Regions from separate parts of the Thioalkalivibrio sp. ALE16 genome, predicted to be linked through region 3. Evidence: predicted binding sites of a transcription regulator. Region 3 holds the regulator's gene; each other region holds the start of a gene.
The links. Region 3 encodes FliA, which starts transcription of late flagellar genes. Its sites were predicted from a motif close to GCTAAAGTTNNNNNNNNNNCNGCCGATA; they were not measured.
Positions count from the first base shown of each region.

Region 1 (7,515 bases), on a different contig from region 3:
CACCCCGTGAAGTCGCCTGGCTGGACATGGGCGGGCATCCCGGGACTCCCGTGCCGCAGCTTTCGAGTGCCTGGCATCTGCGCCGCCTGACGTTCCCGATGCCCCGGCCCTGGCCCGATCTGGGCGGGGTTCGGGTCGGCCTTCTGGATCTGGGACGCTCCCTGCCATCGCAGCTCGTCGACTTCGTCCACGCACACCAGCACGTGAAGTGGATCGCCCTGGTCGATCCGGTGCTGTTGCCGAGCCCGGAATTGCGCGACCTGATCCGGGACAGCTGCTACGACTTCCATACCCGGCCGCTGGATCAGGCCCGCCTGGAAGTGACCCTGGGCCGCGCCTGCGGGATGGCCGTTCTGGAGACACCCGCGGAGCCCGCCGCCGGCCTGCCATCGGGGGACGAAGGCCGACCCATTATCGGCCACAGCGCTCCGATGCAGGCCCTTGCGCGGCAATTGAGCCGGGTCGCGGGATCGGACGCCCCGGTGCTCTTCCAGGGTGAAAGTGGAACCGGAAAAGAGCTTGCGGCTCGCACGGTGCACCGTCAGTCGCGGCGCAGCGAGGGTCCGTTTGTCGCGGTCAACTGCGGGGCTTTACCGGCGCAGTTGATCCAGTCCGAACTGTTCGGTCACGAGGCCGGCGCATTCACCGGAGCGACCCGCCGCAAGATCGGTCAGCTCGAGCTGGCCCATGGCGGGACCCTGCTGCTGGACGAGATCGGGGATCTGGGGCTCGACCTGCAGGTGAATCTGCTGCGTTTCCTGCAAGAGGGGACGCTGCTGCGTCTGGGTGGCCTGCAGCCGATCCAGGTGGATGTGCGTGTCCTGGCCGCGACCCATGTCGATCTGTTCAAGGCCGTAGAGGCCGGCCGATTCCGGGAAGACCTCTATTACCGCCTGAATGTGATTCAGCTGGACGTGCCCCCGTTGCGGGAGCGTGGGGCCGACCTGGTGGAGCTGGCCCATTTCTACTTCGACCGGTTTCGTGGCCAGAACCCGCGTCTGCGCGGATTTACCCGCGCGGCCATCCAGGCGCTCTACAGCCATCGCTGGCCGGGCAATGTCCGGGAGCTGGTCAACCGTATTCAGCGGGCCGTGACCATGGCGGACGGGCGCCTGATCCGGCCGGAGGACCTGGGGCTTGCGGCGCCGCTCGAGGGCAGCGGCCGGGAGACGCTGGCGCAGGCTCGTGCCCGCGCGGAACGCGAGACGGTGATGCGGGCGCTGGGGCAGTGCGACAACAACCTGTCGCGCGCCGCACGCGAGCTGGGAGTAGGGCGGGTGACGCTTTATCGCCTGCTCGACAAGTACGGGATGCGTCCGTCCAAGCACTGAACCCCGGGTTCAGGCGCGATGGAGCGGTCCCGGTTCTGGGGGCACGCCGCGGTGCGCCGTCGGGCGCGCGGCCGGTGTGTTCCCGTTTGCACGGCCCCGAGGGGGCATGGAGAACGCACGTGAACAAGATCCGGGTCGGGAGGTGGGGGGCGGGGCTGGTCCCGCTGTTTCTGGGGTTGTCGGCCACGGTCGCCGCGCAGGAGCCCCGCGAGGCGGTCGGGGACGCGCCAAGGGACCAGGGCCCGCAGGTTACGGTCTTCGAGGAGCGCGGCATGCTGACGCCGCAGGGGCAATGGGTGATCGAGCCTTCGCTCGCCTATGTGCACAGCAGCGCGCTGGATGTCTCGATCGAGGGCTTCACCATCATCCCGGCCCTGGCGATCGGGCTGATCGATGTCAGCGAGACGGAACGGGACACGCTGACGGCCGCTGTGGCATTGCGGTACGGGCTCACCGACCGGCTCGAGGTCGGGCTCAAGATTCCCTGGGTCTACCGCGAACAGCAGGTGCGCCGGCGCGACATCCTGGAAGGAACGGAGCTGGAGCGGGTGACCGGGTCCACTGGCAGCGGCCTGGGGGATGTCGAGTTCGGGCTGTCCTACCAGTTCAACACCGCCGATCGCGGGCGCCCTTTCTTTATCGGCAATCTGAAGGCAAAGAGCCGCACCGGGACGGACCCGTTCTCGGTGGATCGACGCCGGATCGTGGACGAGGACGGGAACCGGCTCGGCGAGATCTTCCTGGAACAGCCCACCGGATCCGGCTTCTGGGCCGTGCAGCCCAGCGTGACCATGATCTACCCGACCGATCCCGCCGTACTGTTCGCGAACGTCAGCTATCTGTGGAATATCGAGCGGGATGTGGGTCCGGACTACGGCACGGTGGATCCGGGGGACGCCTTCGGCGCCAGCCTCGGCATGGCCATCAGCCTGAATGACCGTACCTCGATGAGCCTGGGTTATGACCACAGCGTGGTGTTTCGGACCCGCGTGGAGAACGATCCCGGGCTGGAGCCCGTGTTTGGTCGGCGCCAGGTGGGGACGCTGCTTTGGGGGGTGTCGCATCGCCTGACTGAACGCACCAGCCTGAACTTCTCGCTGGGGGTGGGGGTGACCGAGTCCGCGCCCGATGTGCAGATGACCGTGCGGGTGCCGATGCGTTTCTGAGATCGCTGCCGCGAACGACGGCGGCGGGGCTACCAGCCGCGACCGCCGTCGGTTAGCTGCTGCTCCAGGGCCCGGCCAAGGTCGCTGCGCGGCATCTGCAGGTTGCGCAGCTCCAGTTGCAGGATTGTCTGGTGCTGGATGGCCTGACCGTCCAGCTGGTTCTGGATGGTCGTGACCCAGCCCTGGCCGCTGGCCGTTTCCGAGACGAACGTCTGTGCCGGGAGGCCCGCCGTCGCGTTGAGAATCGTGATGCGACCGGCGGAGGGGTGGCTCGTCGCGGCGCCAAGGGTTCCCAGTGGATGCAGCGTGCTCTGGTGCAGGATCTCGCCATTCAGGGCCGTGATCTGTTCCAGGCCGATCGCGATCTGCAGCCCGTCGCGGCCGAAGAAGCCACCGCGCTGCTCGGCCAGCACCGCATCGGCGACCACCCGCGGGTCACCCGCGCCGGGAAGCGTTTCCAGTGCCTGGGCCGCGACGGGCAGGCCGACGGCGAGGATGCAAAGCGCCAGGCGGGCAAGCGTCGAACCGGTCCGCGGCCCTCGGGGGGGCGAGGCATCGCATCGCTGCGGGGATATGGGGGCCATGGACGTTACCATTCCCGGGCCCGTGGCAGATTCAGGGTGAAACTGGCCAGGTCGCGGCGCACCACGCCGTCCTCGACGGGTGCGCGGGTGATGGCGGCCCACGTCTGGGGGGCGTTGAAGTTCGCGCGGGCGCGCTCGACCTCTTCGCGGATGATGAACAGGATGTCGTTTACCCAGACCGCCTCGAACTCGGGTCGGCGGTAGCTCTTCAATCCCAGGGCCGGGTCCCCGACCAGGACCTCGCCCTCGCGCAGGCCCTTGATGACCACAAAGTGCCGATAGCCGCGCGTCTCGATCATCGCGATGGCGGGCACGCCCAGCCCCTCCAGGTCGTCCAGGCCGATCCGGAAGCCGTCCGCCGCCAGGCCGGCATCCGCCCCGAGGTAGTTCTTCATGTCCAGCAGCGAAAAGCCCTGGGCCCGGATCAGGTCCTGGTCACCGCGGCGGAACATGCCGTCAAAGGTGGTGGTTTCCACCGTGGGCCGGTCGTAGTGGTAACTGAGCAGGGTGGCCAGTGCGGCGGAGCCGCAGCTGAAGTCGTATTGCTGCGGGACCACCGAGCGAAAGCGCAGGGCCTTCATGCTCTCGACCGGGACGTTCATGCTGCCAATCATCCCGGGAACCTGCGCCCCGCCCGCCTGGGCCTGCAGCGCCTGGGGTGCCAGCAGGGCAAGCACCAGGATCCCCGGCGCAAGCAGAAGGTGGTGGTGCCGCATGTTCACGGATGGATCGTGACGTTCACGATCATGGATTCCTGGATGGCCACGTTATGGCCGGTGTTCTGGATGACGGTGGAAAACCCGCGGGCATTGTCGAACGCGCCCGGCGCGATCAGGTTGGTGCCGCCATGGCCGCCCATGACGACGTTGTCATGCAGGGCGATCTGGGAGTGGACCTGGCCCAGCTGGATGTTGCTGACCCCCTGGCGCGCCCGTTGCTGGTTGAGGGTGTCGGCATCCACCGTCGTCAGGCCCTGAAGGTCCAGCGTGCCGGATGCGGCGAGGTTTGTTTGACTGTCGCGAGGGTCGGCCGCGCTGGCGGAACCGGCCGCCAGGAGCAGCGTGCCCAGCATCGCAGCGAACAAGGATCGGGTGAACAAGGATCGGGTGAACAAGGATCGGGTGAACAAGGATTGCGAATATCTCGGATGGAGGCGCATGACCGGATTCTCCAGTGCAGGGCCGTGACGCGACGGGTCTCGGACCCGCCGCGTGGCACGGACTAGTTGCCCAGATTGAGGTGTGCCTGCACCGATACCTGCTGTTGCGTCAGGCTGTTGGCCCCGCTGTTCTGCGAGACCTGGGTGATGCCGGCGGGGGCCACGAAGGAATCGGAACCGATCGAGTTGCGGGCGATGTTGCGCGCACCCTCGGCGATGTCCACATAGTTCCCGGTGACCGTGCCGGACAGCTCGTTCTGGCTCACCACCGCGTTGACCTGCAGCATGGTGTTGAAGCTGTCGGTGGCGGTGTTGTTGCCGGAATCCATGACCGCCAGGCTGTTGTCCGAGTTGTCGCTCTGATCGCGGGTCACGCTGGCAGTGGAGCCGTTGTTGGCCGCGGCACTGTTGTCGTCGGCATTGGCCGAGCTGTTGTCGGAGCTGTCGTTGCCCGAATCGGAGATGTTCAGGCTGTTATCCGAGTTGTCATTGCCCGAGTCGGCGATGTTCAGGCTGTTGTCCGAGTTGTCATTGCCCGAGTCGGCGATGTTCAGGCTGTTGTCCGAGTTGTCGTTGCCCGAGTCAGCGATGTTCAGGCTGTTGTCGGAACTGTCGTTGCCCGAGTCGGAGACCGTGGTGTTTCCGGAATCCGCCACATTGGTGCTGTTGTCCGAACTGTCGTTGCCGGAGTCGGCGATGTTCAGACTGTTGTCGGAGCTGTCGTTGCCCGAATCCGAGACCGTGGTGTTGCCGGAGTCGGCCACACTGGTGCTGTTGTCGGAACTGTCGGACAGATCGGAGTCATTGATCGCCACCGCCAGCGAGTTCTCGTTCGCGGATGCGCCGCCATTGTCGGCGGTCGAGGAGGCGGTAGCGGTTTGGTCGCCGACCTCGCCTTCCGCCGTGTTGGTCGGATTGGCCAGTGCCAGACCGGAACTCAGGCCGAAGGCAAGTGCGATCGTGGAAGCAATAAGCGTTTTTTTGAAGTCCATGATGAATCTCCTTGTGATAGCGGAACTGCATTTGTGGACGTCGTAATGACCCGGTGCCTGGCACTGGGCATTACGGTCCAATTTTCTGCAAGGCTTGGGCCAGATGGTCAGTTCTTTTTTATTTCAATGGCTTGGGATGCATTCACTGGCTACGCTCAGGGTCATCTGTACCGCTGATGGAACACCGGTTCACGTCGCTTGCGTTGACAAATTCCGTAAGCGACGGAAATACATGAGAAAAGCGGGTGAATCCGGACTGATCCGCCAGCGAGACATGGCCCCCGGATCTCCACGGGGAGGCTGGCTGGGTCTTGCACTTGTGCTCGGGCCGCGCGCTGTGCGGAGCCGATGCAGTGACTGCCGCGCTGACGCGCTACTCCGGTACGGCAGCTGCTGGCAAACCGCGCCGGGTCTTGCAGCGATGCCGCATGCCGGCAGGCGACTGCAGCGGGCCGTGCGCGCTCAAGTCTTCCGGCAGCGTGCCGTTATCGCAATATATGGAGGGCGTTATGTGCGTCCGGGCCCCGGGATCGGGAACCCGCGCCGGTGCCCGCCGCTCTATCCGTAATCTGGACCGAGGTGCATTCCGCGCTCGGCACTGCCTTGGGTTCACGACATGACGACCGACGCCTTCACCCTTGACCGTCTGCATCGCCAGGGCGATCGCATCATGGTCGCGGTCATGGGATTTCTCTTCATCCTGACACTGGGGCTTTCCGCCTGGCACGGCACCCTGACCGCCGCGCTCGCGTTCGGCCTGCCGGCGCTGGCCATCGCGGGGACGCTTTTGTGGGCATCACCCGGGAGCCTTCTTAACCGGCTGGTGAATGGCGGTTTCCTGATGGGCTTTGCGGCGCTGATGATCCATCAGGGGCAGGGCATGATCGAGATGCACTTCGCGATCTTCGTGCTGCTGGCCTTCCTGCTCTACTACCGCGACTGGCGTGTATTGGTACTTGCCGCGGCCGTGATCGCGGTCCATCACCTGTCGTTTCATTACCTGCAGGAGGCCGGGGTGGGGGTTTACGTCTTCCCGCCGCACGCGGGCCACGCACACGGGCTGGGGCTGGTGATGCTGCACGCGGCGTTCGTGGTGTTCCAGACCGGCTTGCTGGTGTACATGGCCCGGCTGCTGCATCGCGAGGGCCAAGAAGCCGAGGAACTGCATGCCATCACTGCTCAGCTCCAGGTCCGGGATGGTGTTGTGAACCTGAGCCTGGATGCGGCGCAGGGGCATAGCGCCATTGCCCGGCAACTGGGCGATTACCTCGGCGCGGTGCGGCGTGCGGTGCTGGAGACTCGTGCGACCGCCTCGGCCCTGGGGGAGATGTCGGCACGGTTGGGGACGACGGTCAACCGCAGCGAACAGGCGGCGCAAAGCCAACAGTCGAATACCGATCAGATCGCATCGGCGGTTACCGAGATGGAGGCCAGCGCGCGCGAGGTCTCGGGCCATGCCCGCGATGCCGCGGCGGCCACCGGCAGCGCGGATGAACAGGGGCGTAGTGTACGGGCGGAGCTGCAGGATACGGTTGCCAAGATCGAGTCCCTGGCGCAGCAGGTGGAGACGTCCGGCGCCGGGGTGCGCGATCTCGTGGCCCAGGCGGAGACGGTGGGCGGTGTGCTCGAGGTTATTCAATCAGTCGCCGAAAAGACCAACCTCCTGGCCCTGAACGCCGCTATCGAGGCGGCACGGGCCGGCGAGCAGGGCCGTGGCTTTGCGGTGGTAGCCGACGAGGTGCGTAGGCTGGCCTCGCAGACCGGTGAGTCCACCGAGGAGATTCGGGGTATCGTCGAACGCCTGCAGGAAGGCGCCAGGCGCGCGGAGGTGGCGAGCCGCGAGGCCGGCGAGCAGGCGGCGGCCGGGGTGGATCGGGTACGTGAGGCCACGCATGCCCTGCAGGCTATTGCCGACGCCGTGACCCATATCCGGCAGATGAACGACCAGATTGCCCTGGCCGCCGAGGAGCAGACCCGCGTGACGGGCGAAACCGCGGAGAATGTGGAGCACGTGTCGGAGGTCGCCCGAGCGGTGGCCGAGGATTCGGTCGCCAGCCGCGAGGTGGCGGACCAGCTCCAGCGTCTGAGCCAGGATCTGGGCGCGGGGATGGAGCGTTTCCGGATCGACGGCGAGCGCGCCTGAGCTCAGGCGGGCGTTTGCAAGCGGTTAAGACGGCCGCACGCGCGAGGGCCCGCAGCCGTCCGTTCCCGGATTAGCGTTCCAGGTACTGCAACTTGTTCTCGACGCCGTCCCATTCCTCGGCGTCTTCCGGCGGGTCCTTG
Region 1 is NZ_KB906355.1:289,604-297,118, forward strand. Features, by position in the region: gene F627_RS0103295 (sigma 54-interacting transcriptional regulator) at 1-1,331, shown strand, start outside; gene F627_RS0103300 (transporter) at 1,451-2,497, shown strand; gene F627_RS0103305 (hypothetical protein) at 2,527-3,006, opposite strand; gene F627_RS0103310 (C39 family peptidase) at 3,087-3,803, opposite strand; gene F627_RS0103315 (hypothetical protein) at 3,800-4,153, opposite strand; gene F627_RS0103320 (hypothetical protein) at 4,303-5,232, opposite strand; gene F627_RS0103325 (methyl-accepting chemotaxis protein) at 5,849-7,375, shown strand; gene fdxA (ferredoxin FdxA) at 7,446-7,515, opposite strand, start outside.
Region 1: the regulator FliA is predicted to act here: its motif matches at 5,693-5,720, upstream of F627_RS0103325 (methyl-accepting chemotaxis protein).

Region 2 (7,515 bases), on a different contig from region 3:
CGCCGCCCGGGCCTGGCTGGAGGCCCGTAGCCCGTAGTCCGGGTCAGAGCCGGAACTGCGCCAGGGCCTGCTGGATCTCCTTTTCCACCTGCTTGAGTTCGTCGGAGGCGGCGCTGACCCGGTCGGCGGTGTTGGCCGACTGATCCGCCTCGTCGGAGATCTGCACGATGTTGCGGTTGATATCCTCGACCACCGTGCTCTGCTGGCGCGAAGCGACCGCGATCTGCTCGGTCATCTCCACGATGGTGGTGACCGACTGCCGGATCTGCTGCAGGGCGCCGTTGACCTCGGCGGTATGCTCCATGGTCGACTCGGCCTCTTCCTGACCCTGTTCCATGGCCTTGACGGCACTGGTGGTGGCGGTTTGCAGGCGCGAGATCATGGACTCGATCTCGTCGGTGGATTCCTGCGTGCGGGTCGCCAGCTTGCGGACCTCGTCGGCGACCACCGCGAAGCCGCGGCCATGTTCGCCGGCGCGGGCGGCCTCGATGGCCGCGTTCAGGGCCAGCAGGTTGGTCTGCTCGGCGACCCCGCGGATCACCTCGAGGATGGTTCCGATCTGCTTGGAGTCCTCGCCCAGCTTGGAGACGGTCCCGGCGGCCTGCTCGACGGTGCCGAGCAGCGAGGCCATGGACTCAATGTTCTTCTCCATGACCTCGGAGCCGTTGTTCACTGCATCCCCGGCCTCCTGGCCGGCCTGGGAGGTCGCGTCGGTGTTGCGCGCGATCTCCTCGGCGCTGCTTTGCAGCTCGTTGATCGCGGTGGCGACACGCTCGGTCTCGTCGCGCTGGCGCGAGACCGCCTCGCGGGCCTCGTAGGCCTCCTGGTTCAGGTTCTCGGTGGCGCGGTTGAGTGTCTCGGTGCTGCCGCGTGCGTGGCCGATGGCCTGGGCGATCTTGTCGGTGAAGCGGTTGAAGGCGCGGCCCAGTTGCGCGGTCTCGATCAGCCCGTTCTCGTCCAGACGGCGGCTCAGATCGCCATCGCCGTCGGCGATCTCCTCGAGCGCCGCGGTGGAGTGGGCCAGCGCGCGCCGCACGACCAGGATGATGAACACCGCGCCGGCCAGCCCGAGGATCACGCCGATCAGGGCCAGGATGCCCTGGGTCGTCTGGGTGGCGCGCATGTCGGCAGTCAGGGCGGCGGCGCTGCGTTCGGCGCGGGCAGTGATGCGCTCGCTGAGTCCTTGCAGATGATCGCGGGCCTCGACCAGCAGCGGGCCGATCTCGGTCCGAATCAGGTAGGCATCCTGCAGGGCCTGTTCGCTGCCGTGGATCTCGATCAGGTCGTCCAGCGCGGTGTTCTGGGTATCCAGGGCCCCCTGGAAGTCTTCCAGCGCGATCTGCTGTTCGAAGTCGAGATCGTCGAACTGGTCCATCAGCTGCGCGGTGATGTCGTTGGTGCGGGTGGAGAACAGACGCACGTTCTCGCGGAAGGCGTCATCGCGGAAGGCGATGAACCCGCGCAGATTGGAGGTGACCTGGACCACCGACATGCGCAGCTCATGCAGGGTGTCGAGACGGTCCCAGGAACGCTGGAAGCGCGGCAGGGCCATCTCGGCGTCGATCATCATGTTGGTCTGCTGGGTCATCTCGCGGCTGGCCGGGTTGGCCCGGGCGTTGGCGATGCCCAGGGCCGGCATGTTCTCCGCCGCGTTCTCCGCCACCTCGATCAGACGATCCTCGAAGCTGGTGAACTGATCCACCAGGCGGCGTACCTCGGTCGCGCTGGCGGCGAGTTCCTCGTCGGCCGCGATGACCGGATTCTCGTTCAGGGCCCGCGTGGCCGCATCGAGCTCGCGCATCGCGTTTTGCCATGCATCGCGATGCGACTGCTCCTCGCTCATCAGGTAGAAGCCGAGAAACGCCGCGCTCTCCTGCAGCAGCTGCTCGACATCGTTGACCCGGGCGACGGCCGGGTAGTCGGCCTGCGTGAGTTGCTCGACCCCCTGACTGCCCGTGCTCATCGCGCGCAGTGCCAGCAGGGAGTTGATGATCAGGATGGCGACGACCAGGCCGAACCCGGCAATCAGCAGCCCCCGGATGGAGAGTTTGTCCAGCATGCGATGACTCCTTCAGCGCGCCCTGTCCCGGGCGCTTCGCGAACCGGCCGCGGTCTCGGAGAGCGCGGACCCGAAAGGTGACTATTCAACCCCTGTTACGGCAGACCCCCGGCAGAGTTGAGGGGTGGCCGGAAACCCGAGTGTAGACGCGCCGACGCTCAACCGGATTCCAGCTGCTCCCAGCGCTCGAAGCAGTGGGCCAGCTCGGCCTCCACGGTCTCGAGCCGCGCCTGCAGGTCGCGCATGCGTTCACCGTCGCGCAGGGCCTCGGGATCGGTCATCGCCGTGGTCAGTTCCTGTTGCTCGGTCTCCAGGGCCTCGATCCGGGCCGGGAGGGCCTCCAGTTCGCGCGCATCCTTGTAGGACAGCTTGCGCGGGGTCGCCGTAGCGTTTTCCGATGTCTGCGGCGATGGTTCGGGAGCGGGCTCGGCCCGCGGCTCCGGGGCGCCGGGTCGGGCGGCGGCCGCGGTTTCGCCCTCCAGCAGCCGCCGCGTGACACGTTCGGGCAGGTCGGACCAGCCACCCACGAACTCTTCCACCGATCCGTCGCCCGGCAGGACCAGGGTCGAGGTCGCGACATTGTCCAGGAACGAGCGGTCGTGGCTGACCACGATCACCGTCCCGGTGTACTCGATCAGGAGCTGTTCCAGCAGCTCCAGGGTCTCCACATCGAGGTCGTTGGTGGGTTCGTCGAGCACCAGCAGATTTGCCGGGCGCAGGAACAGCTTGGCCAGAAGCAGGCGGTTGCGCTCGCCCCCGGACAGCGCCGACACCGGCTGGCGGGAACGTGATGGCGGGAACAGGAAGTCTTCCAGGTAGGACAAAATGTGCCGGCTCTCGCCATTGACCATCACCCGGTCGCGCCCCTCGCCGACCGCGTCCTGCACCGTGGTGTCCTCGTCGAGATGCGCGCGCGCCTGGTCGAAGTACGCGATCTCCAGCTGGGTGCCCAGCTTCACGTGACCGGCCAGCGGCTCCATCTGTCCGAGCAGGCCGCGCAGCAGGGTCGTCTTGCCCGCGCCGTTGGGTCCGACGATACCCAGGGCATCGCCGCGTTGCAGCAGCAGGTTCACGTCCCTGACGATGGGTTTGTCGTAGCCGAAATCGGCGTGTTCCGCCTCGATCACCAGCCGGCCCGAACGCTGTTCCGGGCTCAGCTTCATCTTGACCTGGCCGCTGCGTTCGCGACGCTCGGCGCGCTTCTTGCGCAGGGCCTGCAGTGCCCGCACGCGCCCCTCGTTGCGGGTACGCCGTGCCTTGATGCCCTGGCGCACCCAGGCCTCCTCCTGCGCCAGCTTGCGGTCGAACTCCGCGCGCTGGGTGGCCTCGGTCTCCAGGCGTTCGGCCTGGCGCTCGCGGAATTCCTCGATCGACGGCGGATGTTCATACAGCTGCCCGCGGTCCAGCTCCAGGATGCGGGTGGCTACACTCTCCATGAACTGGCGGTCATGGCTGATGAAGACCACGGTCAGGCCGCTCTCGAGCAGGAACTCTTCCAGCCAGCGGATCGCGGCCACGTCGAGATGGTTGGTCGGTTCGTCGAGCAGCAGCAGCTGCGGGCGCTGCACCAGCTCGCGTGCCAGCCAGACCCGGCGCTTGAGTCCGCCGGACAGCGCGGCGAACTCCGCCTCGGGGTCCAGGCTCAGGCGGGAGATGGTGGTCTCCACCCGGTTCTGCAGGCTCCAGCCATCGATGGCGTCGAGCTGCGACTGCACTGGCCCCATCTTCTCCAGTGCATCCATGTCGCCGCCGGCCGCGGCCTGGCTCAGGTGGTGGAAGCGCTCCAGCAGGCGCCCGGCCTCGCCCAGGCCCTCGGCCACGACATCGAACACCGTCCCTTCAATGCCCGGGGGCAACTCCTGGGTCAGGTAGGCGGTGGTGAGGCCGTCCTGGCGGGTGATCTCGCCCGAATCCGCCTGTGCCTCGCCGTTGAGCACTTTGAGCAGGGTGGACTTGCCCTCTCCGTTGCGCCCGGCGACGGCGACGCGCTCGCCGGGTTCCAGGCTCAGGTTGATGCCGTCGAGCAGGGCGGCCATGCCGTAGGCCAGGTGGATGTTGCGCAGGGTAAGCAGTGCCATTCGAGTTCCGGTCGCGAGCGAGTGTTGTGGCGGGCGCCAAGACTATCACCTTGGCGTGCGAGTGGCGGCGTCCAGCCGCCTGTCCTGTTGTTGCTTCGCACGTTCATTGCGTGATGTTTACTGTGGCTTCGGTCTGCCGCCTGCCTGTTGGTGGCTGGTCCCGGTTCGGCCTCTGGGGTTTACGGTGCCGCCGGCCGGTCGTCTGACGGGTTGAGGCTGGTCCTGGTTTTGCTTCCGGTGTTTACGTGCCTCCGGTCCACATACTGCCGAGCGCTGACTCGCCAGCGCGCCGCGCCCGTTTTTGATCAACAACTGGCTTTCTTGCTTGCCCAAGAAAGGACCCAAAGAAGGGCACCCGGATTTCGCCCGGGAACCTCGCTCCGGCCGCGCTGGGCCGGCGGCGCTGAACTCGCTACGCCTTCGGCTTCGCTCAGACATCCAGCGCCCCGAATTTATGGAAAACGGGCCGGCCCATCACGCCCTCCGCGAGGGGCTCCATACGGGGGAGGAAGGTCAGGACAGAAGGTATTCCGACCCCACGACACAACAACGGTCCTGCCGCCCGAAAGCCCCGGCGCCCGCACCGCGGGCGCGGCACGCAACGGCCAAAGGCCGAGCGTGCCCAAGATGTGCGAAGACCTAGCCATCTTCCACTGGCACGACCGTCGGGACGGCTGTTGTCTTGACCTTGAGCCCCCCGTTGTCGTCGCGCCGAGCGGAGAGGGTTTTCGCGGGATCAGAGGCGCTGGATGTCTGAGCGAAGCGCAGCGTAGCGAGTTCAGCGCCGCCCGCGAAAAGCCTCGGAGCGAGGGAAACCCCGGCCCGCACAGCGGGCCGGGGTCGCGGCAGTCGGGCGTGTTTCTTGGTTACTTCTTTGCACGAGCAAAGAAGTAACTCGGGGCGCGCTGGCGAGTCAGCGCCGGGCAGTACGTGGACCGAAGCCACCGTAAACACCGAAGGATGAACCGGGACCAGCCACCACGAGGCAGGCGGCCGGACGGAGGCACGTAAAACCGAGAGCGCAAAGCCTGTCTCGCTGGGGGCGAGGGCAAGAGAGGGCCGCGTGTCAGGCCTCGCCCATGAGCCAGGCGCTGGCGGCGCCGGCCAGACTCATCAGCGCGAGGACGAAGATCGCCACCTCGGTGCCCGCCAGCTGCGCCAGCAGCCCGAACAGCCCGCCGACCAGCAGCAGGGCACCAATGACCGTGTTGCTGACCGCGGTGAACGCGGCCCGGGTCTCCTGCGTGGCCATATCCACCAGATACGTCTTGCGCCCCAGGCGCACACCGGCATGACTGACCCCGAGCAGGAAGAACAACGCCGCATAGAGCCAGCCGCCGGGGACCAGTGCGTGGTCGGTATCCACCGGCGCGAACCAGACGCCCAGCGCGACCGCAATGCCAAGCCCGGCGGCCAGAAGGCCAGACAGTATCAGCACCCAGCGCGCCGAGCGGTCAGACAGGCGCCCCCAGACCGGGGCGCTGACCGCCGAGGCCAGGCCGCTGGCCAGGATCAGCAGCCCCAGGGTTCCGAGATCGCCGGCGGTGGCGTCCTCCGCGAGAAGGACGTAGAAGGGCAGGGCCAGCGCGGTGCTCATCAGCAGGGCGCGGGTCAGCACGAAGTGGCCAAAGGCGCGGTCGGTCCACAGCAGGCGCATGGAGCGGATGGCCTCGGTCACCGCGTTGCCGCCGCCCTCGGTGGAGCCCGGGTCCTCGCGCAGCCGGGTAAAGGTCGCGGCGGCCACCCACCAGGCCCCGGCCGAGGCGGCCAGCAGGGCGACGAAGACCCCGATGCCGGCCTCTTCGAGGTTCGCCAGCGTCAGGTAGATACCCAGGCCCAGGGTGAAGAAGCCGGCGAGGGAGGCGGCATAGCCCATCACGGTTCCGCGCTGGTGCTTGGCGATGGTCTTGCCGAGCACATCCTTGGAAGCCACCGAGTTGATCCCCCGCGACAGGGCAAAGACGATCAGGAGCCCGAGGATGGCCCAGCCGGCGGCGGCGCCCTCCAGGGTCAGGGCGACGACAGCCATGCCGGCGACGGCCAGGCCGGACAGGACACTGCCCAGCACCCAGAAGCCCTTGCGGATCGCCCGGCGGCGAATGGAGGCGGCAACGAACAGTTGAGGCAGCAGCGAGCCGGATTCGCGGATCGGCACCAGGAAGCCGGCGAAGGCGGCCGGGGCGCCCAGGGCGCCGAGCAGCCAGGCCAGCACCAGTCGGGCCGAGGCGAGCTCGTCGCCAATCTTGCTCAGGGTGTTGGCGACCAGGTGGACGAAGAAATTGACCGGCTGGGCGCGGCAGGCGTTTTCGGGGATGTCCTTGCAGACGCGCGCGTCCTCGTCGCCGGCAATGGTTTCGTACAGCCCGATAATCGGGCGTGGAAGCTTGTCCAGGTCGTTGGCGGTCATGAGGTCTTTCCGTTGCGTTGTCCCGTCATTGCGAGGAGCCGAAGGCGACGTGGCAACCTCCAGATGCTGGCAGGGCGGCGGGATCCGGTGGTGCCGGAAGGCAGATTGCCACGGTGCCTGCGGCACCTCGCAATGACAGGGGCGGGTGCGACGCGCTACCGGCGCCCGGCCAGCGGGTCGCTCGGGTCGACGCTGTCGCGGAACGGCTTGCGCCGGTCGAGGTTGGTCAGCTGATAGACGTTGCCCAGCCAGTTGTTGATCACCGCCAGCGCGGTGTCGTGCCAGGTGTTGTCCAGGCGGTCCAGCAGCAGCGCCTCGGGCAGGGCCGGGATCTCGGTGCAGTGTTCCAGGGCGGCCTCCACGTGCTCGCGGTGCTCGTCGAGGATGGCGGCGGCCTGCGGCATCAGGTAGTTCTCCGGCAGCGGCGGGTAGGCGTCGCGTTCGCCCTGGATGTAGCGCACCACCTCGCGTTTGTATTCCTTGAGCAGGCTGATCGAGTCGTATTCCGGGTGGCCCTGGAAGAAGACCATGCGAAAGCCGTCGGGCGAGGCCCCCAGGTGGATCCCGGACTGGTCACTCTCCACCAGCACGCGCAGGCCGTGGCGCTCGAACTGGTCGCGCGAGACATCGTTGTAGCGCGAGTGCGGCACGTCGAAACGGGTGTTCACGCCGGTGACCAGCGGATGCCCGCGGTCGACCACGCGATGCGGGAACACGCCCCACAGCTTCTCGCCCATATGCCGGCGGTGCTCGCCGTAGCGCGCCTGCAGCACGGCGTGGGTGGCCAGGCAGGAGCACAGGGTGGAGGTCACGTTCTCCCAGGCCCAGTCGACCACCTCGGCCAGTGGTTCCCAGAAGGGTTCCAGGGCCAGATCCGGCTGGGTCACGTTGGCGCCGGTGATGATCAGCGCGTCGAGGCCCTCCTTCTTCAGGTCCTCGAAGGATTCGTAGTACTGCTTGACGTGGTCGCG
Region 2 is NZ_KB906356.1:126,686-134,200, forward strand. Features, by position in the region: gene F627_RS0104035 (GNAT family N-acetyltransferase) at 1-37, shown strand, start outside; gene F627_RS0104040 (methyl-accepting chemotaxis protein) at 44-2,059, opposite strand; gene F627_RS0104045 (ATP-binding cassette domain-containing protein) at 2,218-4,137, opposite strand; gene F627_RS0104050 (MFS transporter) at 5,204-6,544, opposite strand; gene F627_RS0104055 (homoserine O-succinyltransferase) at 6,700-7,515, opposite strand, start outside.
Region 2: the regulator FliA is predicted to act here: its motif matches at 2,155-2,182, upstream of F627_RS0104040 (methyl-accepting chemotaxis protein).

Region 3 (7,515 bases):
AAACCTGGTGCCCAAGACGCTGTCCCTGTCCATCGTGCTGAAGGTGCTGCAGAACCTGCTGGCCGAGCAAGTCTCGATCCGCGACCTGCGCACGATCGCCGAAACCCTGGCAGACGAGGGGGTCAAGAGTCAGGATCCCGGCACTTTGACCGCGGCGGTGCGGGTGGCCCTGGCGCGCTCGATCGTGCAGGACCTGGTGGGGCCGGAGGACGAGCTGCCCCTGATCGCGCTGGATCCGTCGTTGGAACAGCTCTTGCATAAGTCCCTGCAGGGGAGCTCGGGCGGCACGGTTGGACTGGAGCCCGGGCTGGCGGAGCGGCTGCAGCGCTCGGTGGCCGATGCGGCCCGCCGCCAGGAGACGGCCGGACAGCCGGCGGTCCTGGTGGTGGCACCGGAGATCCGCTCCTGGATCGCCGGGTGGCTGCGCGGCGCGGTCCGCAGTCTGACCGTGCTGGCCTTCACCGAGATTCCGGACAATCGCCGGATCCGGGTGGTCGCCACCGTCGGCCAGGAAGAGTCGCAGAAGCAGTCCGCCTGAACGACACGATGAAGGGTTCCGCCGCGCGAGCGGCGCAGGAGAAAAAGCATGAACGTCAGACGATATCGGGCCCGGGACATGCGTGACGCGATGCGCCAGGTGCGCGAGCAGCAGGGCGAGGACGCGGTCATCCTGTCCAGTCGCCGGGTCGACGGCTGGCTGGAGGTGGTCGCGGCGCTGGAGGACGGCGCAGCGTCGGAGCCGGTAGCCGCGCAGGACGCGCCCGCGACGAGCCGCGAAGCGAGCACAACCGCCCGGCCGGCTCGCGAGCGCGGCGCCGGTCAGGCCGCAGCGTCGTGGCCGGCCGACCCGGAGCTGACCGCCATGCGGCAGGAGCTGCGCGACCTGCGCAGCCTGATGACGCGCCAGTATGCGGAGAGCGAAGAGGCGCGCTGGGCGGCCCGCCACCCGCTGGCGGCGGAATGCAAGGCGCGCCTGATCGACCGCGGGTTCAGCGAGGCCCTGGCGCGCAGCCTGGCCGGAAGCATTCTCGATGACAGCTCGCCGGAACAGGCCTGGGAACGCCTGCGGGCACGGTTGTCGGGCGCGATTGCCACCCACCGACCGGACATCCTGGACGAGGGCGGCCTGCTGGCACTCGTCGGGCCCACCGGCGTTGGCAAGACCACCACGCTGGCCCGCATCGCGCTGCGCCAGATCCGCCGCATGGGCCCGGATTCGGTTACGCTGGTCACCCTGGACAGCCAGCGCATCGGGGCCACGCGCCAGTTGCAGGCCTTCGCCCAGATGGCGGGGATCTCGGTGCGGGTGCTGCAGAACGCGCGAGAGTTGCGCGAACTGGCGCGCCGCGTGGAGGATGGGCACCTGATCCTGGTGGATACGGCGGGACTGGCCCCGCGGGCAGTGGAGGACGAATCCTTGTTCGCGCACCTGCCGCCGGACATCCGGGCCGAGAGCTGGCTGGTGGTGTCGGCGACGACCCAGGGGAGCGCATTGCGGCGGGTGCTGGAGGCATTTCGCAAGGCGGAGCCCTCGGCGCTGGTGCTGACCAAGCTGGACGAGGCCGAGGAGCTGGGCGAGGTCCTGTCCGTACTGCTCGATCAGCACCTGGGGCTGGGGTTCGTCAGTGATGGCCAGCGTATTGCCGAGGACTTTCACCGGGTCGATACCGGGTATCTGACCCGACTGGCCCTGGAGGATGCCGCCGATGAACCCGGGGCAGCGGCCAATGCCCGCGAGACCTGGGCGGCCGAGCGCCTGGCGGAGATGGAACCGCCGCGACGCGCGCGCGCCCAGGCACGTCCGGCACGGGCGGCGGAGCCCGCCACGCTGGAACTGATTCAACCGGTCGGGAAGGGGCGCTATGCCACGCACTAACAAGCCGTTGAAGGTCATCGCGGTTGCCTCGGGCAAGGGCGGGGTGGGCAAGACCAACGTATCGGTGAACCTGTCGGTGGGCCTGGCCCGGCTCGGGCGCGAGGTCATGCTGTTCGACGCCGATCTGGGCCTGGCCAACGTGGACCTGCTGCTGGGGATGCGTCCCGAGCGCACGCTGCACGACCTGGTGACCGGTGATGTGGACAGCCTGGAGGATGTGCTCGTCCAGGGGCCGGACGGGGTAAAGGTGGTGCCTTCGGCTTCGGGGATCGCGGCGATGGCCAACCTGACGCCGGCCGAGCATGCCGGTCTGATCCATGCCTTCAGCGCCTATCGCAAACCCCTGGATGTGCTGATCGTGGACACCGCGGCCGGCCTGCAGGAATCCGTGACGTCGTTCTGCCGCGCGGTCCAGGAGACCCTGGTGGTGGTCTGCGACGAGCCCGCCTCGATTACCGACGCCTATGCCCTGATCAAGGTCCTGCACCGCGATCATGGCCTGCGTCGCTTCCGCATGGTGACGAACATGGTCGACGGCCGCGAAGGCGCCGAGCGACTGATGCAGAAGCTCAATACCGTCTGCGGCAACTACCTGCCGGAGGTGGTGCTCGACCTGGCCGGCTATATTCCGATGGACGATCACCTGCGCAAGGCGGTGCAGAAACGCGCGCCAGTGGTACAGCAGTACCCCGGGAGCCCGGCGGGGAAGGCCTTTGCCGAACTGGCACGGACCGTGGACCGCTGGCCGGTGGGGGGCGGTGACCACGGTGGCGTCGGGTTTTTCGTGGAACGGATGCTGCAGAGCGCATGATGACGACGCGTAATCGACTTTCCGGCTATCAGGCGACCTCCGCGGCCAGCGGCGGACACGAACAGCTGATTGCCGATCACGTCGAGCTGGTCCACCGCATCGCCCATCACCTGATGGCGCGGCTCCCCGCCTCGGTGCAGGTGGATGATCTGATTCAGGCGGGCATGATCGGGCTGCTCGAGGCGGCGCGCCAGTTCGAGGGCGGCCAGGGCGCGACCTTTGCCACCTACGCCGGCATCCGCATCCGTGGCGCGATGATCGACGAGCTGCGCCGCAGTGACTGGACACCGCGTTCGGTGCACCGCAACAGTCGGCGTATTGCCGCGGCGATCCAGACCGTCGAGGCGCGCGAGGGGCGGGCGGCGCGTGGCAGCGAGGTCGCCGCCGAGCTGGACGTGCCGATCGACCGGTACTACGAGATGCTGCAGGATCACGCCGGGGCCCACCTGTTCGCTTTGGACGACCTCGGCGGGGGTGACGACGGGGCTGATCGCGTGATCGAAGGGCAGGAGGTGTCGCCGGCCCGCACCCTCGAGGCCGGTGAGTTCCGTCAGGAACTGGCCGAAGCCCTCGGCGACCTCCCCGAACGCGAGCGGCTGGTGCTGTCGCTCTACTACATCGAAGAGCTCAACCTGCGCGAGATCGGTGCCGTGCTGGGCGTGACCGAGTCGCGCGTCAGCCAGATCCGAAGTCAGGCCACCATTCGACTGCGTGCCCGCCTGGGTTCGTGGCTCGAAGACGGTACGGCTTTGCAGTTATTCTAAAACCCACCCTACGAATCCCGGAGTGACGTGTGGACAAGGGAATGAAGATTCTCATCGTGGACGACTTTTCCACGATGCGGCGCATTATCAAGAACCTGTTGCGTGATCTTGGCTTCAACAATACCCAGGAAGCCGACGACGGCAGCACCGCGCTGCCGATGCTGCAGAACGGGGATTTCGACTTTCTGATCACCGACTGGAACATGCCCAACATGCCGGGGATCGACTTGCTGAAGGCCGTGCGCGCCGACCCGAACCTCAAGTCCATGCCGGTGCTGATGGTGACGGCGGAGGCCAAGCGCGACCAGATCGTCGAGGCGGCCGAGGCGGGCGTGAACGGCTACGTGGTCAAGCCGTTCACCGCCGAGACGCTGAAGGAAAAGATCGACAAGATCTTCGAACGCATTGAAGCACAGGGATAATCATGCGCCTGTGACCGATATGCCCGGCGCCCGTGGCACCGACCGCCGCGGGCGTTGTCCGAAACCTTCCGCGCCGTACCCGCAAGAGGCTTCTCATGACTGAACAGGAACACCCACCACGCGACGATCAGCTGGAGCTTGCGCGGCAGCTGGTCAAGACGCTGGAGGCGGGCGACGACACGGGCGCCCGGGCGCTGGTGCAGGATCTGGCACGCCCCTATGACCGCGAACTCTTCGACGAGCTGGGCAAGCTGACCCGTGATCTTCACGAGGCCCTGCAAAGCTTCCGCGGCGATTCGCGTCTGGTCGAACTGACCCAGGCGGAGATCCCGGACGCAAAGGAACGCCTGAATTACGTGGTCACGATGACCGAACAGGCGGCCCACGACACCATGAATGCCATCGAGTCGAGCCTGCCGATCGCGGAGTCGTTCAGCCAGCAGGCGGCCGACCTGACGGCGAAGTGGACGCGCTTTCGCAACCGCCAGCTCTCGGTGGAGGAGTTCCGGGACTTTGCCCGCGAGCTCGACACGTTCTTCGCGCAGGCGGGGGAAGACACCGAGGAGCTGCGCCGGCTGCTCTCCGAGGTGCTGATGGCACAGAGCTATCAGGACATTACCGGCCAGGTGATTCGCCGCGTGATCCAGCTGGTGACCGACCTGGAAGAGAACCTGGTGTCCCTGATCCGGCTCTCCAGTGGGCGCATGGAGCAGGTCGAGGCGGCCGAGGCGTCGCTTGAACAACGCGAGGCGGACCGCAAGGGTCACGGTCCCAGCGTGCCCAAGACTCAAGATTCCGCCGCGGATGTCGTTCAAGGACAGGACGAGGTGGACGATCTGCTATCGAGCCTGGGCTTCTAGGCAGTTCCCCTCATGCGAATGGCGCCACGCGACCGGAGAGACTGAATGGCCATCGACCCCAATGACGAAATCCTTCAGGACTTCCTGATCGAGGCCGGGGAACTGCTGGAGGGGCTCAACGAGCAACTCATCGACCTGGAACAGAATCCGGATGACCGGGATCTGCTGAATGCGGTCTTTCGTAGCTTCCATACCATCAAGGGCGGAGCCGGCTTCCTGAGCCTGGACCCCCTGGTGACCGTGTGCCATCACGCGGAGGACGTCTTCAACCTGCTGCGTAACGGTGAGCGGCGGGCGGACAGTCACCTGATGGACACCATGCTGCGGGTGCTGGATACCCTGAACGTGATGTTCGGGGACCTGCGCTCCGGCGTGGATCCCACGCCCGCCGAGGCCGACCTGGTGGAAAACCTCCGGCGCATGGCGAACAACGAGGACGTGGCGGCGGAGCCCGCCGCGCCGCCGCCCCCGGAACCCGAGCCGGAGCCAGAGCCCGAACCGCAAGCGGATACGGATGCGGAACCGGCGGCGGATGGCGACGCGATGGTCGGCGCCGATGACGAGATCACCGACGACGAATTCGAGGCCCTGCTCGACAGCCTGCACGGCGATCAGCCGCCGAAGCCCGTGGAGACGGGCTCCACCGCGGGCGATGCGGCCGGAGAAGAACCGGCTGCGGAGGATGCGAGTGGCTCCGGCGACCTGATCACCGACGACGAATTCGAGAACCTGCTGGACGAGCTGCAGGCCAAGGGCGCCGGGCCGGCCGCTACCGGGGCAGTCCCCAGCCCCGCAGACGACGAACCTGCGGAAGCCCCGTCGGCGAAGCCCGAACCGGCCGAAACGGAGAAGGCCGCCGCGCCCGCCGATACCCCTGCAGGAGTCCAGGGCGGTGGCGGCGCGCGTGCCGGCGGCGGGGGTGCCGAGGGGGGCGGCCGGGCAGCCCCGCAGGGCGAGACTTCCGTGCGCGTCGACACCGAGCGCCTGGACGAGATCATGAACCTGGTGGGCGAGCTGGTACTGGTGCGCAACCGGCTGAGCATGCTGCGCTCGCAGCATGTCGATGACGAGCTGGGCAAGGCGATCAGCTCCCTGGCCCTGGTGACCTCGGATCTGCAGACCTCGGTGATGAAGACCCGCATGCAGCCGGTGAAGAAGGTCTTCAACCGCTTCCCGCGCGTGATCCGCGATCTCTCCCGCAATCTGGGCAAGGAGATCGAGCTGGAGATCTTCGGCGAGGACACCGACCTCGACAAGAACCTGGTCGAGGCCCTGTCGGATCCGCTGGTGCACCTGGTCCGGAATGCCGTGGACCACGGCATCGAGACCCCCGAGGTACGCGAGGCGGCGGGCAAGCCGCGCAAGGGGACCGTAGTGCTGGGGGCCGCTCAGGAAGGCGATCACATCGCGCTGCTGATCAAGGACGACGGCGGCGGCATGGACCCGCAGGCCCTGCGGCGCAAGGCCGTGGAGAAAGGCCTGATGGAACCGGCCATGGCCGAGCGCATGACCGATCGCGAGGCCTTCAACGTGATCTTCATGGCCGGCTTCTCGACCAAGACCGAGATCTCCGACGTCTCCGGCCGCGGGGTCGGGATGGACGTGGTCAAGACCAAGATCTCGCAGCTCAACGGCACCATCGAGATCGACTCCGAGGTGGGCGTGGGCACCACGCTGCGGGTCAAGCTGCCCCTGACGCTGGCGATCCTGCCCGCGCTGATGGTGATCCTGGATGGCCGGCGCTTCGCCATCCCGCTGGCGTCGGTATCCGAGATCCTGGATCTGGACCTGACGAAGACGCATTACGTGGATGACCAGGAGGTCATCATCGTGCGCAAGCAGGCACTGCCGATTCACTACCTCAAGCGCTGGCTGAAGCCGGGCCACGAGCCCGAGCCGCGCAAGGACGCCCATGTGGTCGTGGTGCATACCGCCGATCGCAAGGTAGGTCTGGTGGTGGATGACCTGGTCGGTCAGGAAGAGGTCGTCATCAAGCCCCTTGGGCAGAATCTGCAGGGCGTGAAGGGCCTGGCGGGCGCCACGATTACCGGGGATGGCGGGATCGCGTTGATCCTGGATGTCTCGGATCTGGTGACCATCCTGATGCGGCAACTGCAGATGTCCGGCCGTCCCCGCCGCGCATCGCGCACGAGCGAGGGCTGAGGATGCCGATCAGGGTTCTGGTCGTCGACGACTCCGGGTTCTTTCGTCGGCGCATTGCGGAGATTCTGGATTCCGACTCGGGCATCGAGGTGGTCGGCTCGGCCGAGAACGGCGAGCAGGCGATCGCAAAGGTGCGCGAGCTCGACCCCGATGTCGTGACCATGGATATCGAGATGCCAGTGATGGACGGCATCACCGCGGTGCGCAAGATCATGGCCGAGAGTCCGCGGCCGATCCTGATGTTCTCCAGCCTGACTACCGAAGGCGCCCAGGCCACCCTGGATGCGCTGGAGGCCGGGGCGGTGGACTTCCTCCCCAAGCGGTTCAGCGACATGGCGGGCGACGAGGACAGCGCCCGCATGCTGCTGCGCCGCCGGGTGCGTTCGCTGTCGCGCAGCCGCGCGCGCTCGGCCAGCGCGCCGGGCACCAGCACACCGGCCCGCGAGTCGCGGCCGACCGCGCGGCGGGAAGAAGCCGACCGTCAGGCCGCAGACGCTGCCAAGCAACAGCCGCCGGTCGCGCGCACCCGGCCGCCAACACCCCTGCGGCAACTGCGGGCGGTCCTGATCGGGACTTCCACGGGGGGGCCGGTCGCCCTGCAGGAGGTGCTGAAACCGCT
Region 3 is NZ_KB906358.1:146,780-154,294, reverse strand. Features, by position in the region: gene flhA (flagellar biosynthesis protein FlhA) at 1-538, shown strand, start outside; partial or broken gene flhF (flagellar biosynthesis protein FlhF) at 587-1,694, shown strand; gene F627_RS0106120 (MinD/ParA family protein) at 1,863-2,687, shown strand; gene F627_RS0106115 (RNA polymerase sigma factor FliA) at 2,684-3,451, shown strand; gene cheY (chemotaxis response regulator CheY) at 3,493-3,873, shown strand; gene F627_RS0106105 (protein phosphatase CheZ) at 3,969-4,733, shown strand; gene F627_RS0106100 (chemotaxis protein CheA) at 4,779-6,896, shown strand; gene F627_RS0106095 (chemotaxis response regulator protein-glutamate methylesterase) at 6,899-7,515, shown strand, end outside.

Region 4 (7,515 bases), 150 kb from region 3:
ATCCGGGACCGTGGCGAATGAAAGCCGCACACGCAGTCCGAATGTACGGGAGCAATCGTCGCCCCGAAACCATCACTCAAACGCTTGGCAAACCGGGGGCGTCCATGTACGCAATGACGGGATGTGGTCGCCACCCTGGGGTGGCCGGCCCGTGGTCCCCGTTTACGTAACTTTCTGCCACAGAACCGTCACCCCGGACACAGCGCAGCGGGCGCCAACGATTTGCCGCCCGCGGTGAAAAAAATTTCGAGGATGGGCTAAAGGTTCTGTGGGGGAGGTCGTTAAGGGTCCTGAGAGCGGGGATCGGCCCGTTCACCAGAACCGCCCGAGGCGGCGAGTACGACTCTACAGGAGAGCGACCATGTCTCAAGTGATCAACACCAACGTTCTTTCGCTGAACGCGCAACGCAACCTCGGGAACTCCCAGGGGGCCCTGGCCCAGAGTCTGGAGCGTCTGTCCTCGGGCCTGCGGATTAACAGTGCCAAGGATGACGCGGCCGGTCTGGCTATTTCCGAGCGTTTCAGCACCCAGATCCGCGGTCTGAACCAGGCCGTGCGCAACTCCAACGACGGCATTTCTTTTGCGCAGACGGCGGAGGGCGCGCTGGGTACTGTGGGCGACGCGTTGCAGCGTGCGCGCGAGCTGGCGGTGCAGGCCGCGAACGATTCGAACTCCGCTTCCGACCGCCAGGCACTGAACGATGAGGTTCAGCAGCTGATGTCGGAGGTTTCGCGCATTGCGAACAGCACCGAGTTCAATGGCGGTCGCGTGCTGGATGGCAGTGTCGAGGACCTGTTCTTCCAGGTGGGGGCGAACCAGGGTCAGACCATCGCGGTGAGCGGCGTGGACTCGCGTACCTCCGAGCTGGGCGTGACCGAAGTGGCGGGTGAAAACGGTCTTACGCAGGAGACGATCAACAATGCGAGTATAACGGGCATCACCAACCTTACGATCGACGGTGCCGATTTTGATCAGATTACGGTCGAGTTCACGGATGTTGACACTCTTGAAGATGCGGTGCGTGCCATCAATAGCCAGATTGCAGATACCGTCGCCACGGGTGACGACAATGCACTGGAAGTGGCGAACGCAAATCTTCAGGCTTCGCTCCGCGTAAACAATGATGGCGAGACGACCATCGCGATTACTTCCGCCTTTGGGACCGAAGGCCTGGAGGTTGACGGGGGCGTAGTTTCTACGGACGCCGACGCTCCGCAGGACAACGTGGATCTAATTGGTACTTCCACGGCTGATGACGTCAACCTGAATGAGATTGACGTGATCACGCGTGAATCGGCTACGCAGGCGATTGGTGCGCTGGATGGTGCGCTGACCCAGGTGAACAGCCTGCGGGCAGAACTGGGTGCGGTGCAGGTTCGATTCGAGTCGACGATCGACAATTTGGGTGTGAGTTCGGAGAACCTGTCGGACGCTCGTTCGCGGATCCGTGATGCGGACTTCGCGGCCGAGACGGCTGAGCTGACCCGCGCCCAGGTGCTGCAGCAGGCGGGTACCTCGGTGCTGTCGCAGGCCAACGCGGTTCCGCAGAACGTGCTGGCCCTGCTGCAGTAAGCTCGATCACTCGGGCTTCTGGTTGAGGGGGGATGGCGAGAGCGCCGTCCTCCCCTTCTGAAGAGGACAGCGATATGAGTGATGGAATCGGCAATTTCACATCACCGCTCGTTGCAGTGAACCCGCGCGGGGGCGAGGGGGCCAAGGTCCCGGGTCTCGGTGCGGGTCTTGTTCGTGGCGAGGTGCGGCCGGAGGCCGTGGCTCGAGCGGACAATCGTTCGGAATCAACGGCTCCAGGTTCCGCCGGCCCGGCGATCGAGGCCATGGATATGGACGAGGTCAATCAGGTGGTGGAGTCGATCAATTCCTACCTTCAATCCACCAAGCGGGCGCTGGAGTTCAGCGTGGACGACAGCAGTGGCCGCACGGTGATCACGGTGATGGACGGAGAACGCGAAGAGGTGATCCGGCAGATCCCGCCGGAGGCCGTGCTGGCCCTGGTGGAACAGTTGCAGAGCGAGCAGGAGCTCGGTGGTACGGGGCTGGCGGACAAGGCCTGAGCCTCACAACCGGGCTTGTGCCCCAGGAACTTAGAGGCAATTTGAGAGGGTCGACCCCATGGGTCGGCCTTTTTTTGTGGTCTCGAGAAAGAACCGCAACGGATTTGAAAAAAATTCCGGTTTGGGGCTAAAGGATGGTGTCTGGGTGTCGTTAACTTTGTTGAAGGCGGGCTGAGTCCGTCGGCTGAACCGCCCGAGGTGGCGAGTACGACTCTACAGGAGAGCGACCATGTCTCAAGTGATTAATACCAACGTTCTTTCCCTGAACGCGCAGCGCAATCTGGGGAACTCCCAGGGTGCGCTGGCCCAGAGTCTGGAGCGTTTGTCCTCGGGCCTACGCATTAACAGCGCCAAGGACGACGCGGCCGGTCTGGCTATTTCCGAGCGTTTCAGCACCCAGATCCGCGGTCTGAACCAGGCCGTGCGCAACTCCAACGACGGCATTTCTTTTGCGCAGACGGCGGAGGGCGCGCTGGGTACTGTGGGCGACGCGTTGCAGCGTGCGCGCGAGCTGGCGGTGCAGGCCGCGAACGATTCGAACTCCGCTTCCGACCGTCAGGCACTGAATGATGAGGTTCAGCAGTTGATGTCGGAGGTGTCGCGCATTGCGAATAGTACCGAGTTCAATGGCGGTCGCGTCCTGGATGGCAGTGTTGAAGACCTGTTCTTCCAGGTGGGGGCCAACCAGGGCCAGACCATTGCGGTCAGTGGCGTGGACTCGCGGACCTCGGAGCTGGGCGTGACCGAGGTAGTTGGGGCCAACGGGCTGAGTCAAGAGGAAATCGGTGAGATTGATACGGATACGGCTTTTTCTGATATCCAGATATCAGGAGATGCATTCGCTGACATCACTGTTGACTTGTCAGGTGCCGAAACTCTGGAGGATGTGGTCCGCCTCGTGAATTCCGAGATCACCGATGTTGTGGCTGGTGGGGACGCCAATGCGTTGGAGGTGGCGAATGCCAACCTACGGGCGGCGCTTCGCGTGGACAACGAGGGCAACACAACCTTGGCCATTACCTCGCAGCTGGGAACTGAAGGTTTAGAGGTAAGTGGGGGCCAGATTACGCTCGAGGACTCAAGTACGGTTGATCTCTTCTCCGAGACAGCAGGCACAGGTGCTGTCACCTCGGAGGACGTCAACCTGAATGGTATTGATGTGATCACGCGTGAATCGGCTACGCAGGCGATTGGTGCGCTGGATGGTGCGCTGACCCAGGTGAACAGCCTGCGGGCAGAACTGGGTGCGGTGCAGGTTCGATTCGAGTCGACGATCGACAATTTGGGTGTGAGTTCGGAGAACCTGTCGGACGCTCGTTCGCGGATCCGTGATGCGGACTTCGCGGCCGAGACGGCTGAGCTGACCCGCGCCCAGGTGCTGCAGCAGGCGGGTACCTCGGTGCTGTCGCAGGCCAACGCGGTTCCGCAGAACGTGCTGGCCCTGCTGCAGTAAGCTCGATCACTCGAGCTTCTGGTTGAGGGAGGATGGCGAGGGCGTCATCCTCCCCTTCTGAAGAGGACAGCGATATGAGTGATGGAATTGGCAATATCACATCACCGCTGGTGGCAGTGAACCCGCGCGGGGGCGAAGGGGCCAAGGCCCCGGGGCCTGGCGTGGGTCTTGTTCGTGGCGAGGTGCGGCCGGAGGCCGTTGCGCGTACGGGCAGTAGTACGGAATCGACGGCTCCAGCTTCCACGGGCCCGGCGATCGAGGCCATGGACATGGACGAGGTCAATCAGGTGGTGGAGTCGATCAATTCCTACCTGCAATCCACCAAGCGGGCGCTGGAGTTCAGTGTGGATGATGCCAGTGGCCGCACGGTGATCACGGTGATGGATGGAGAACGCGAAGAGGTGATCCGGCAGATCCCGCCGGAGGCCGTGCTGGCCCTGGTGGAGCGATTCCAGAGTGATCAGGAGCTGGGCGGTACAGGCCTGGAGGATCAGGCCTGATGCCTTTCGGGACGCGCCGCACCGGTCCGCATGATGGTGCCCAGAAGGGCCGGTCCCGGGTTCGGGGTCGGCCCTTTTTGATTGTGGTGACGGGGGGTTGCCGGACGCACGGCAAGAAACTGCCGGCCGGGTCTAAAGATGCCGGGTCTCCGGCAGATAAAGGTGCATAGAGAGGGCTAATTGGGCCTTCGTTGCCCCAGTTTCGGGGCTTACAGGGAGGGGGTAATGTCCCAGGTTATCAACACCAACGTTTTGTCCCTGAACGCGCAGCGCAATCTGGGGAATTCTCAGGGCGCACTGGCGCAGAGTCTGGAGCGTCTGTCCTCGGGCCTGCGGATCAACAGCGCCAAGAATGACGCGGCCGGTCTGGCCATTTCCGAGCGTTTCAGCACCCAGATTCGCGGTCTGAACCAGGCGGTGCGTAATTCCAATGACGGATTTCGTTCGCGCAGACGGCCGAGGGTGCGCTGAGTACCGTGGGCGATGCGCTGCAGCGTGCACGAGAGTTGGCGGTGCAGGCGGCGAACGATTCCAACTCGGCTTCCGACCGTCAGGCGCTGAACGACGAGGTTCAGCAGCTGATGGCCGAGGTCTCGCGGATCGCCAACAGCACCGAGTTCAACGGTGGCCGTGTGCTGGACGGCAGTGTGGAGGACCTGTTCTTCCAGGTGGGCGCGAACCAGGGCCAGACCATTGCGGTCAGCGGCGTGGACTCGCGGACCTCCCAGCTCGGTACAACCGAGGCGATCTCCGCCGCGCGATTCAGCCAGGAGCAGATCGAAGATGGGTTGACGTTCTCGGGTCCCTTTGACATCACCCTATATGAAGATGGCGTAGCTACGGGCGATGAGGTGACCACAACCTTTTCCGGGGTGACCTCGCTGGAGGAGCTGGTGCGTGGGATCAACAGCGCGATCCAGGATTCGGCGGCCGATAACAGCACCATCGCCGACGCCGGGCTGAGCGCAGCCCTGCGGGTGGCCAACGACGGCAATACCGCGATCGTGATCAACGGGGCCTTTGATGCGGAATTCATCGCGGATGATTGGATTACCGTACGGGATTCGGACGGTGCAACAGTGACCTTCCCCCTCTTTGCTGGCGGGACATCCATGACACAGGTGAACCTGAACGACATCGACGTAATCACTCGCGAGAGCGCGACCCAGGCGCTCGGTGCGCTGGACGGGGCGCTGAGCCAGGTGAGCAGCCTGCGCGCGGAGCTGGGGGCGGTGCAGGTGCGCTTCGAGTCCACGATCGACAACCTGGGTGTGAGTGCCGAGAACCTGTCGGACGCGCGTTCGCGGATCCGCGATGCGGACTTCGCGGTTGAGACGGCGGAGCTGACCCGCGCCCAGGTGCTGCAGCAGGCGGGTACCTCAGTGCTGTCGCAGGCCAATGCGGTGCCGCAGAACGTGCTGGCCCTTTTGCAGTAAGCGGGTCCGCGTCGGCCTTCGAATGAAGCCCGGCCGATTCCCGGGGATCACTTGCGCCGGTCGTGAGTGCCCGCCCGGTCCCGACAGGCCGCATCCCCCGAGGTGCGGCCTTTTTTTGTGTTGCGGCTGCGCAGATTTTTCGCAGTGGGGGATCAAGATTTGCGCTAGGCTGTCGTTATAGAGGTTGTACGTGCACAGAGGCGGTCGAGACGTCGACCTGCGAGGAGCAATACGATGGCAATCAGTGCGATGGGTGTTGGGTCCGGGCTGGATCTGAACCAGATTGTAGGCGACCTGCTGAACGCCGAACGCGTTCCGAAGGAGCAGCGGTTCAACCAGCGCGAGGAGCGCATCGAGGCACAGATTTCGGCCTTCGGGAACCTGCGCAACGGGATCGAACAGCTCCAGGGTTCGCTGCTGTCTCTGTCCGGATTTGAACTGAATCAGACGGCCTCGATCTCCGACGACAGCGTGGCGAACGTGAGTGCCGACGGCACCGCGGCCAATGGCGCGTTCTCACTGCAGGTGAACCAGCTGGCGCAGGCGCAGGCCCTCGCCACTGCCGCAGGGGATTTTGCGGACGGTGATGCCGAAGTCGGGGCCGGGCAGTTGCAGTTGCAGCTGGGGGATCGCAGCCCGGTGACGATCAATGTCGAAGAAGGCGAAACGCTGCGCGATGTACGCGATGCCATTAACGAGGCCGGTGCGGGCGTGCGTGCGTCTATCGTGAACGATGGTAACGGTGCGCGGCTGGTGCTGAATTCCACCGAGACGGGCGCGGACAACACCATCTCGCTGACCGCGACCGAGGACCCGGCCGGCAGCGGTCTGGCGCGACTGGATGGCAGCAACCTGGTCGAGACGCGTGCCGCGCAGAATGCCGAGGCGGTAATCGACGGCGTGACCGTGACCAGCGCCACCAACACCCTGGACGACGCCATTGAAGGCATCACGATCGAGTTGCAGGGCACCTCCACGGCCCCGGCTACAGTCTCGGTGCGGGAAGACCAGAGCGCGCTGCGCGAGGCCCTGCAGGGCTTTGTCGAGCAGTACAACACGCTGGTCGGACAAACCCGAGAACTGACGTCCTACAACGTGGAGGACGACGAGCCGTCGGTGCTGACGGGTGACAGTACCGTGCGCGGTGTGCGCAGCCGCTTGAGTGAGGCCCTGTTGCAGCAGGCCGGAGTGCCGGATTCGGGGGTGCAGACGCTGGCCGAACTGGGGATTGTCTCGAATCGCGACGGGACGCTGAATTTCGACACCAGTCGCTTTAATCAAGCAATGGATAACAACGACTTCGATAGTATTGCCCAGGTCGTGCGTGAAGTCGGTGGACGCATGGAAGAGGTTACCCGGACCTTCGTTGCACCGGACGGCTTGATCGGGAACCGTACCGACGGGTTGCGTAACGACCTGGAACGTATCGAACAGCAGAGAGAGCGGCTGGATGTCCGCCTCGAGCGCATGGAGAGCCGCCTCATCGCACAGTTCTCGCGCATGGATACCGCCGTAGCGCAGATGCAGAGTACGGGCGACTTTCTGACCAACCAGCTGGCGAATATGCCGCTGGCCCAGAACAATTCTCGTCGATAGTCGCGCCGCTGGGGCGAACGGATAACGGAGAGCAACGCATGTACGGACCGGGCATGAATCGAGCGGTGAACCAGTACCGGCAGTCGGGCGCGCTGGCCGAGGCGCAGGTAGCGGACCCGTACCGGCTGATCCAGATGCTTTTCGAGGGCGCACTGGAGCGGATCGCCGTGGCCAAGGGTGCGATGCAGCAGGGTAACGTGGGCCTGAAGGGCGAGAAGATCGGCAAGGCGATCGATATCGTCGAGTCGCTGCGGGCCGTGCTGGACCACAAGCACAATGCCGAACTGGCCGGGAACCTGGATGCCCTGTACGAATACATGAGCCGTCGTCTGCTGGAGGCGAACGCCCAGAATGACCCCGCGGCTCTGGACGAGGTGGCCAAGCTGCTGCGCGAGATCAAGGCGGGCTGGGACGAGATCCCGGCTGACCAGCGCCGGGCAGGCTAGCGGAAGGCCTT
Region 4 is NZ_KB906358.1:158-7,672, forward strand. Features, by position in the region: gene F627_RS0105425 (flagellin) at 362-1,573, shown strand; gene F627_RS17275 (flagellar protein FlaG) at 1,648-2,073, shown strand; gene F627_RS0105435 (flagellin) at 2,303-3,526, shown strand; gene F627_RS17280 (flagellar protein FlaG) at 3,601-4,026, shown strand; partial or broken gene F627_RS15565 (flagellin) at 4,252-5,462, shown strand; gene fliD (flagellar filament capping protein FliD) at 5,697-7,058, shown strand; gene fliS (flagellar export chaperone FliS) at 7,097-7,504, shown strand.
Region 4: the regulator FliA is predicted to act here: its motif matches at 2,200-2,227, upstream of F627_RS0105435 (flagellin).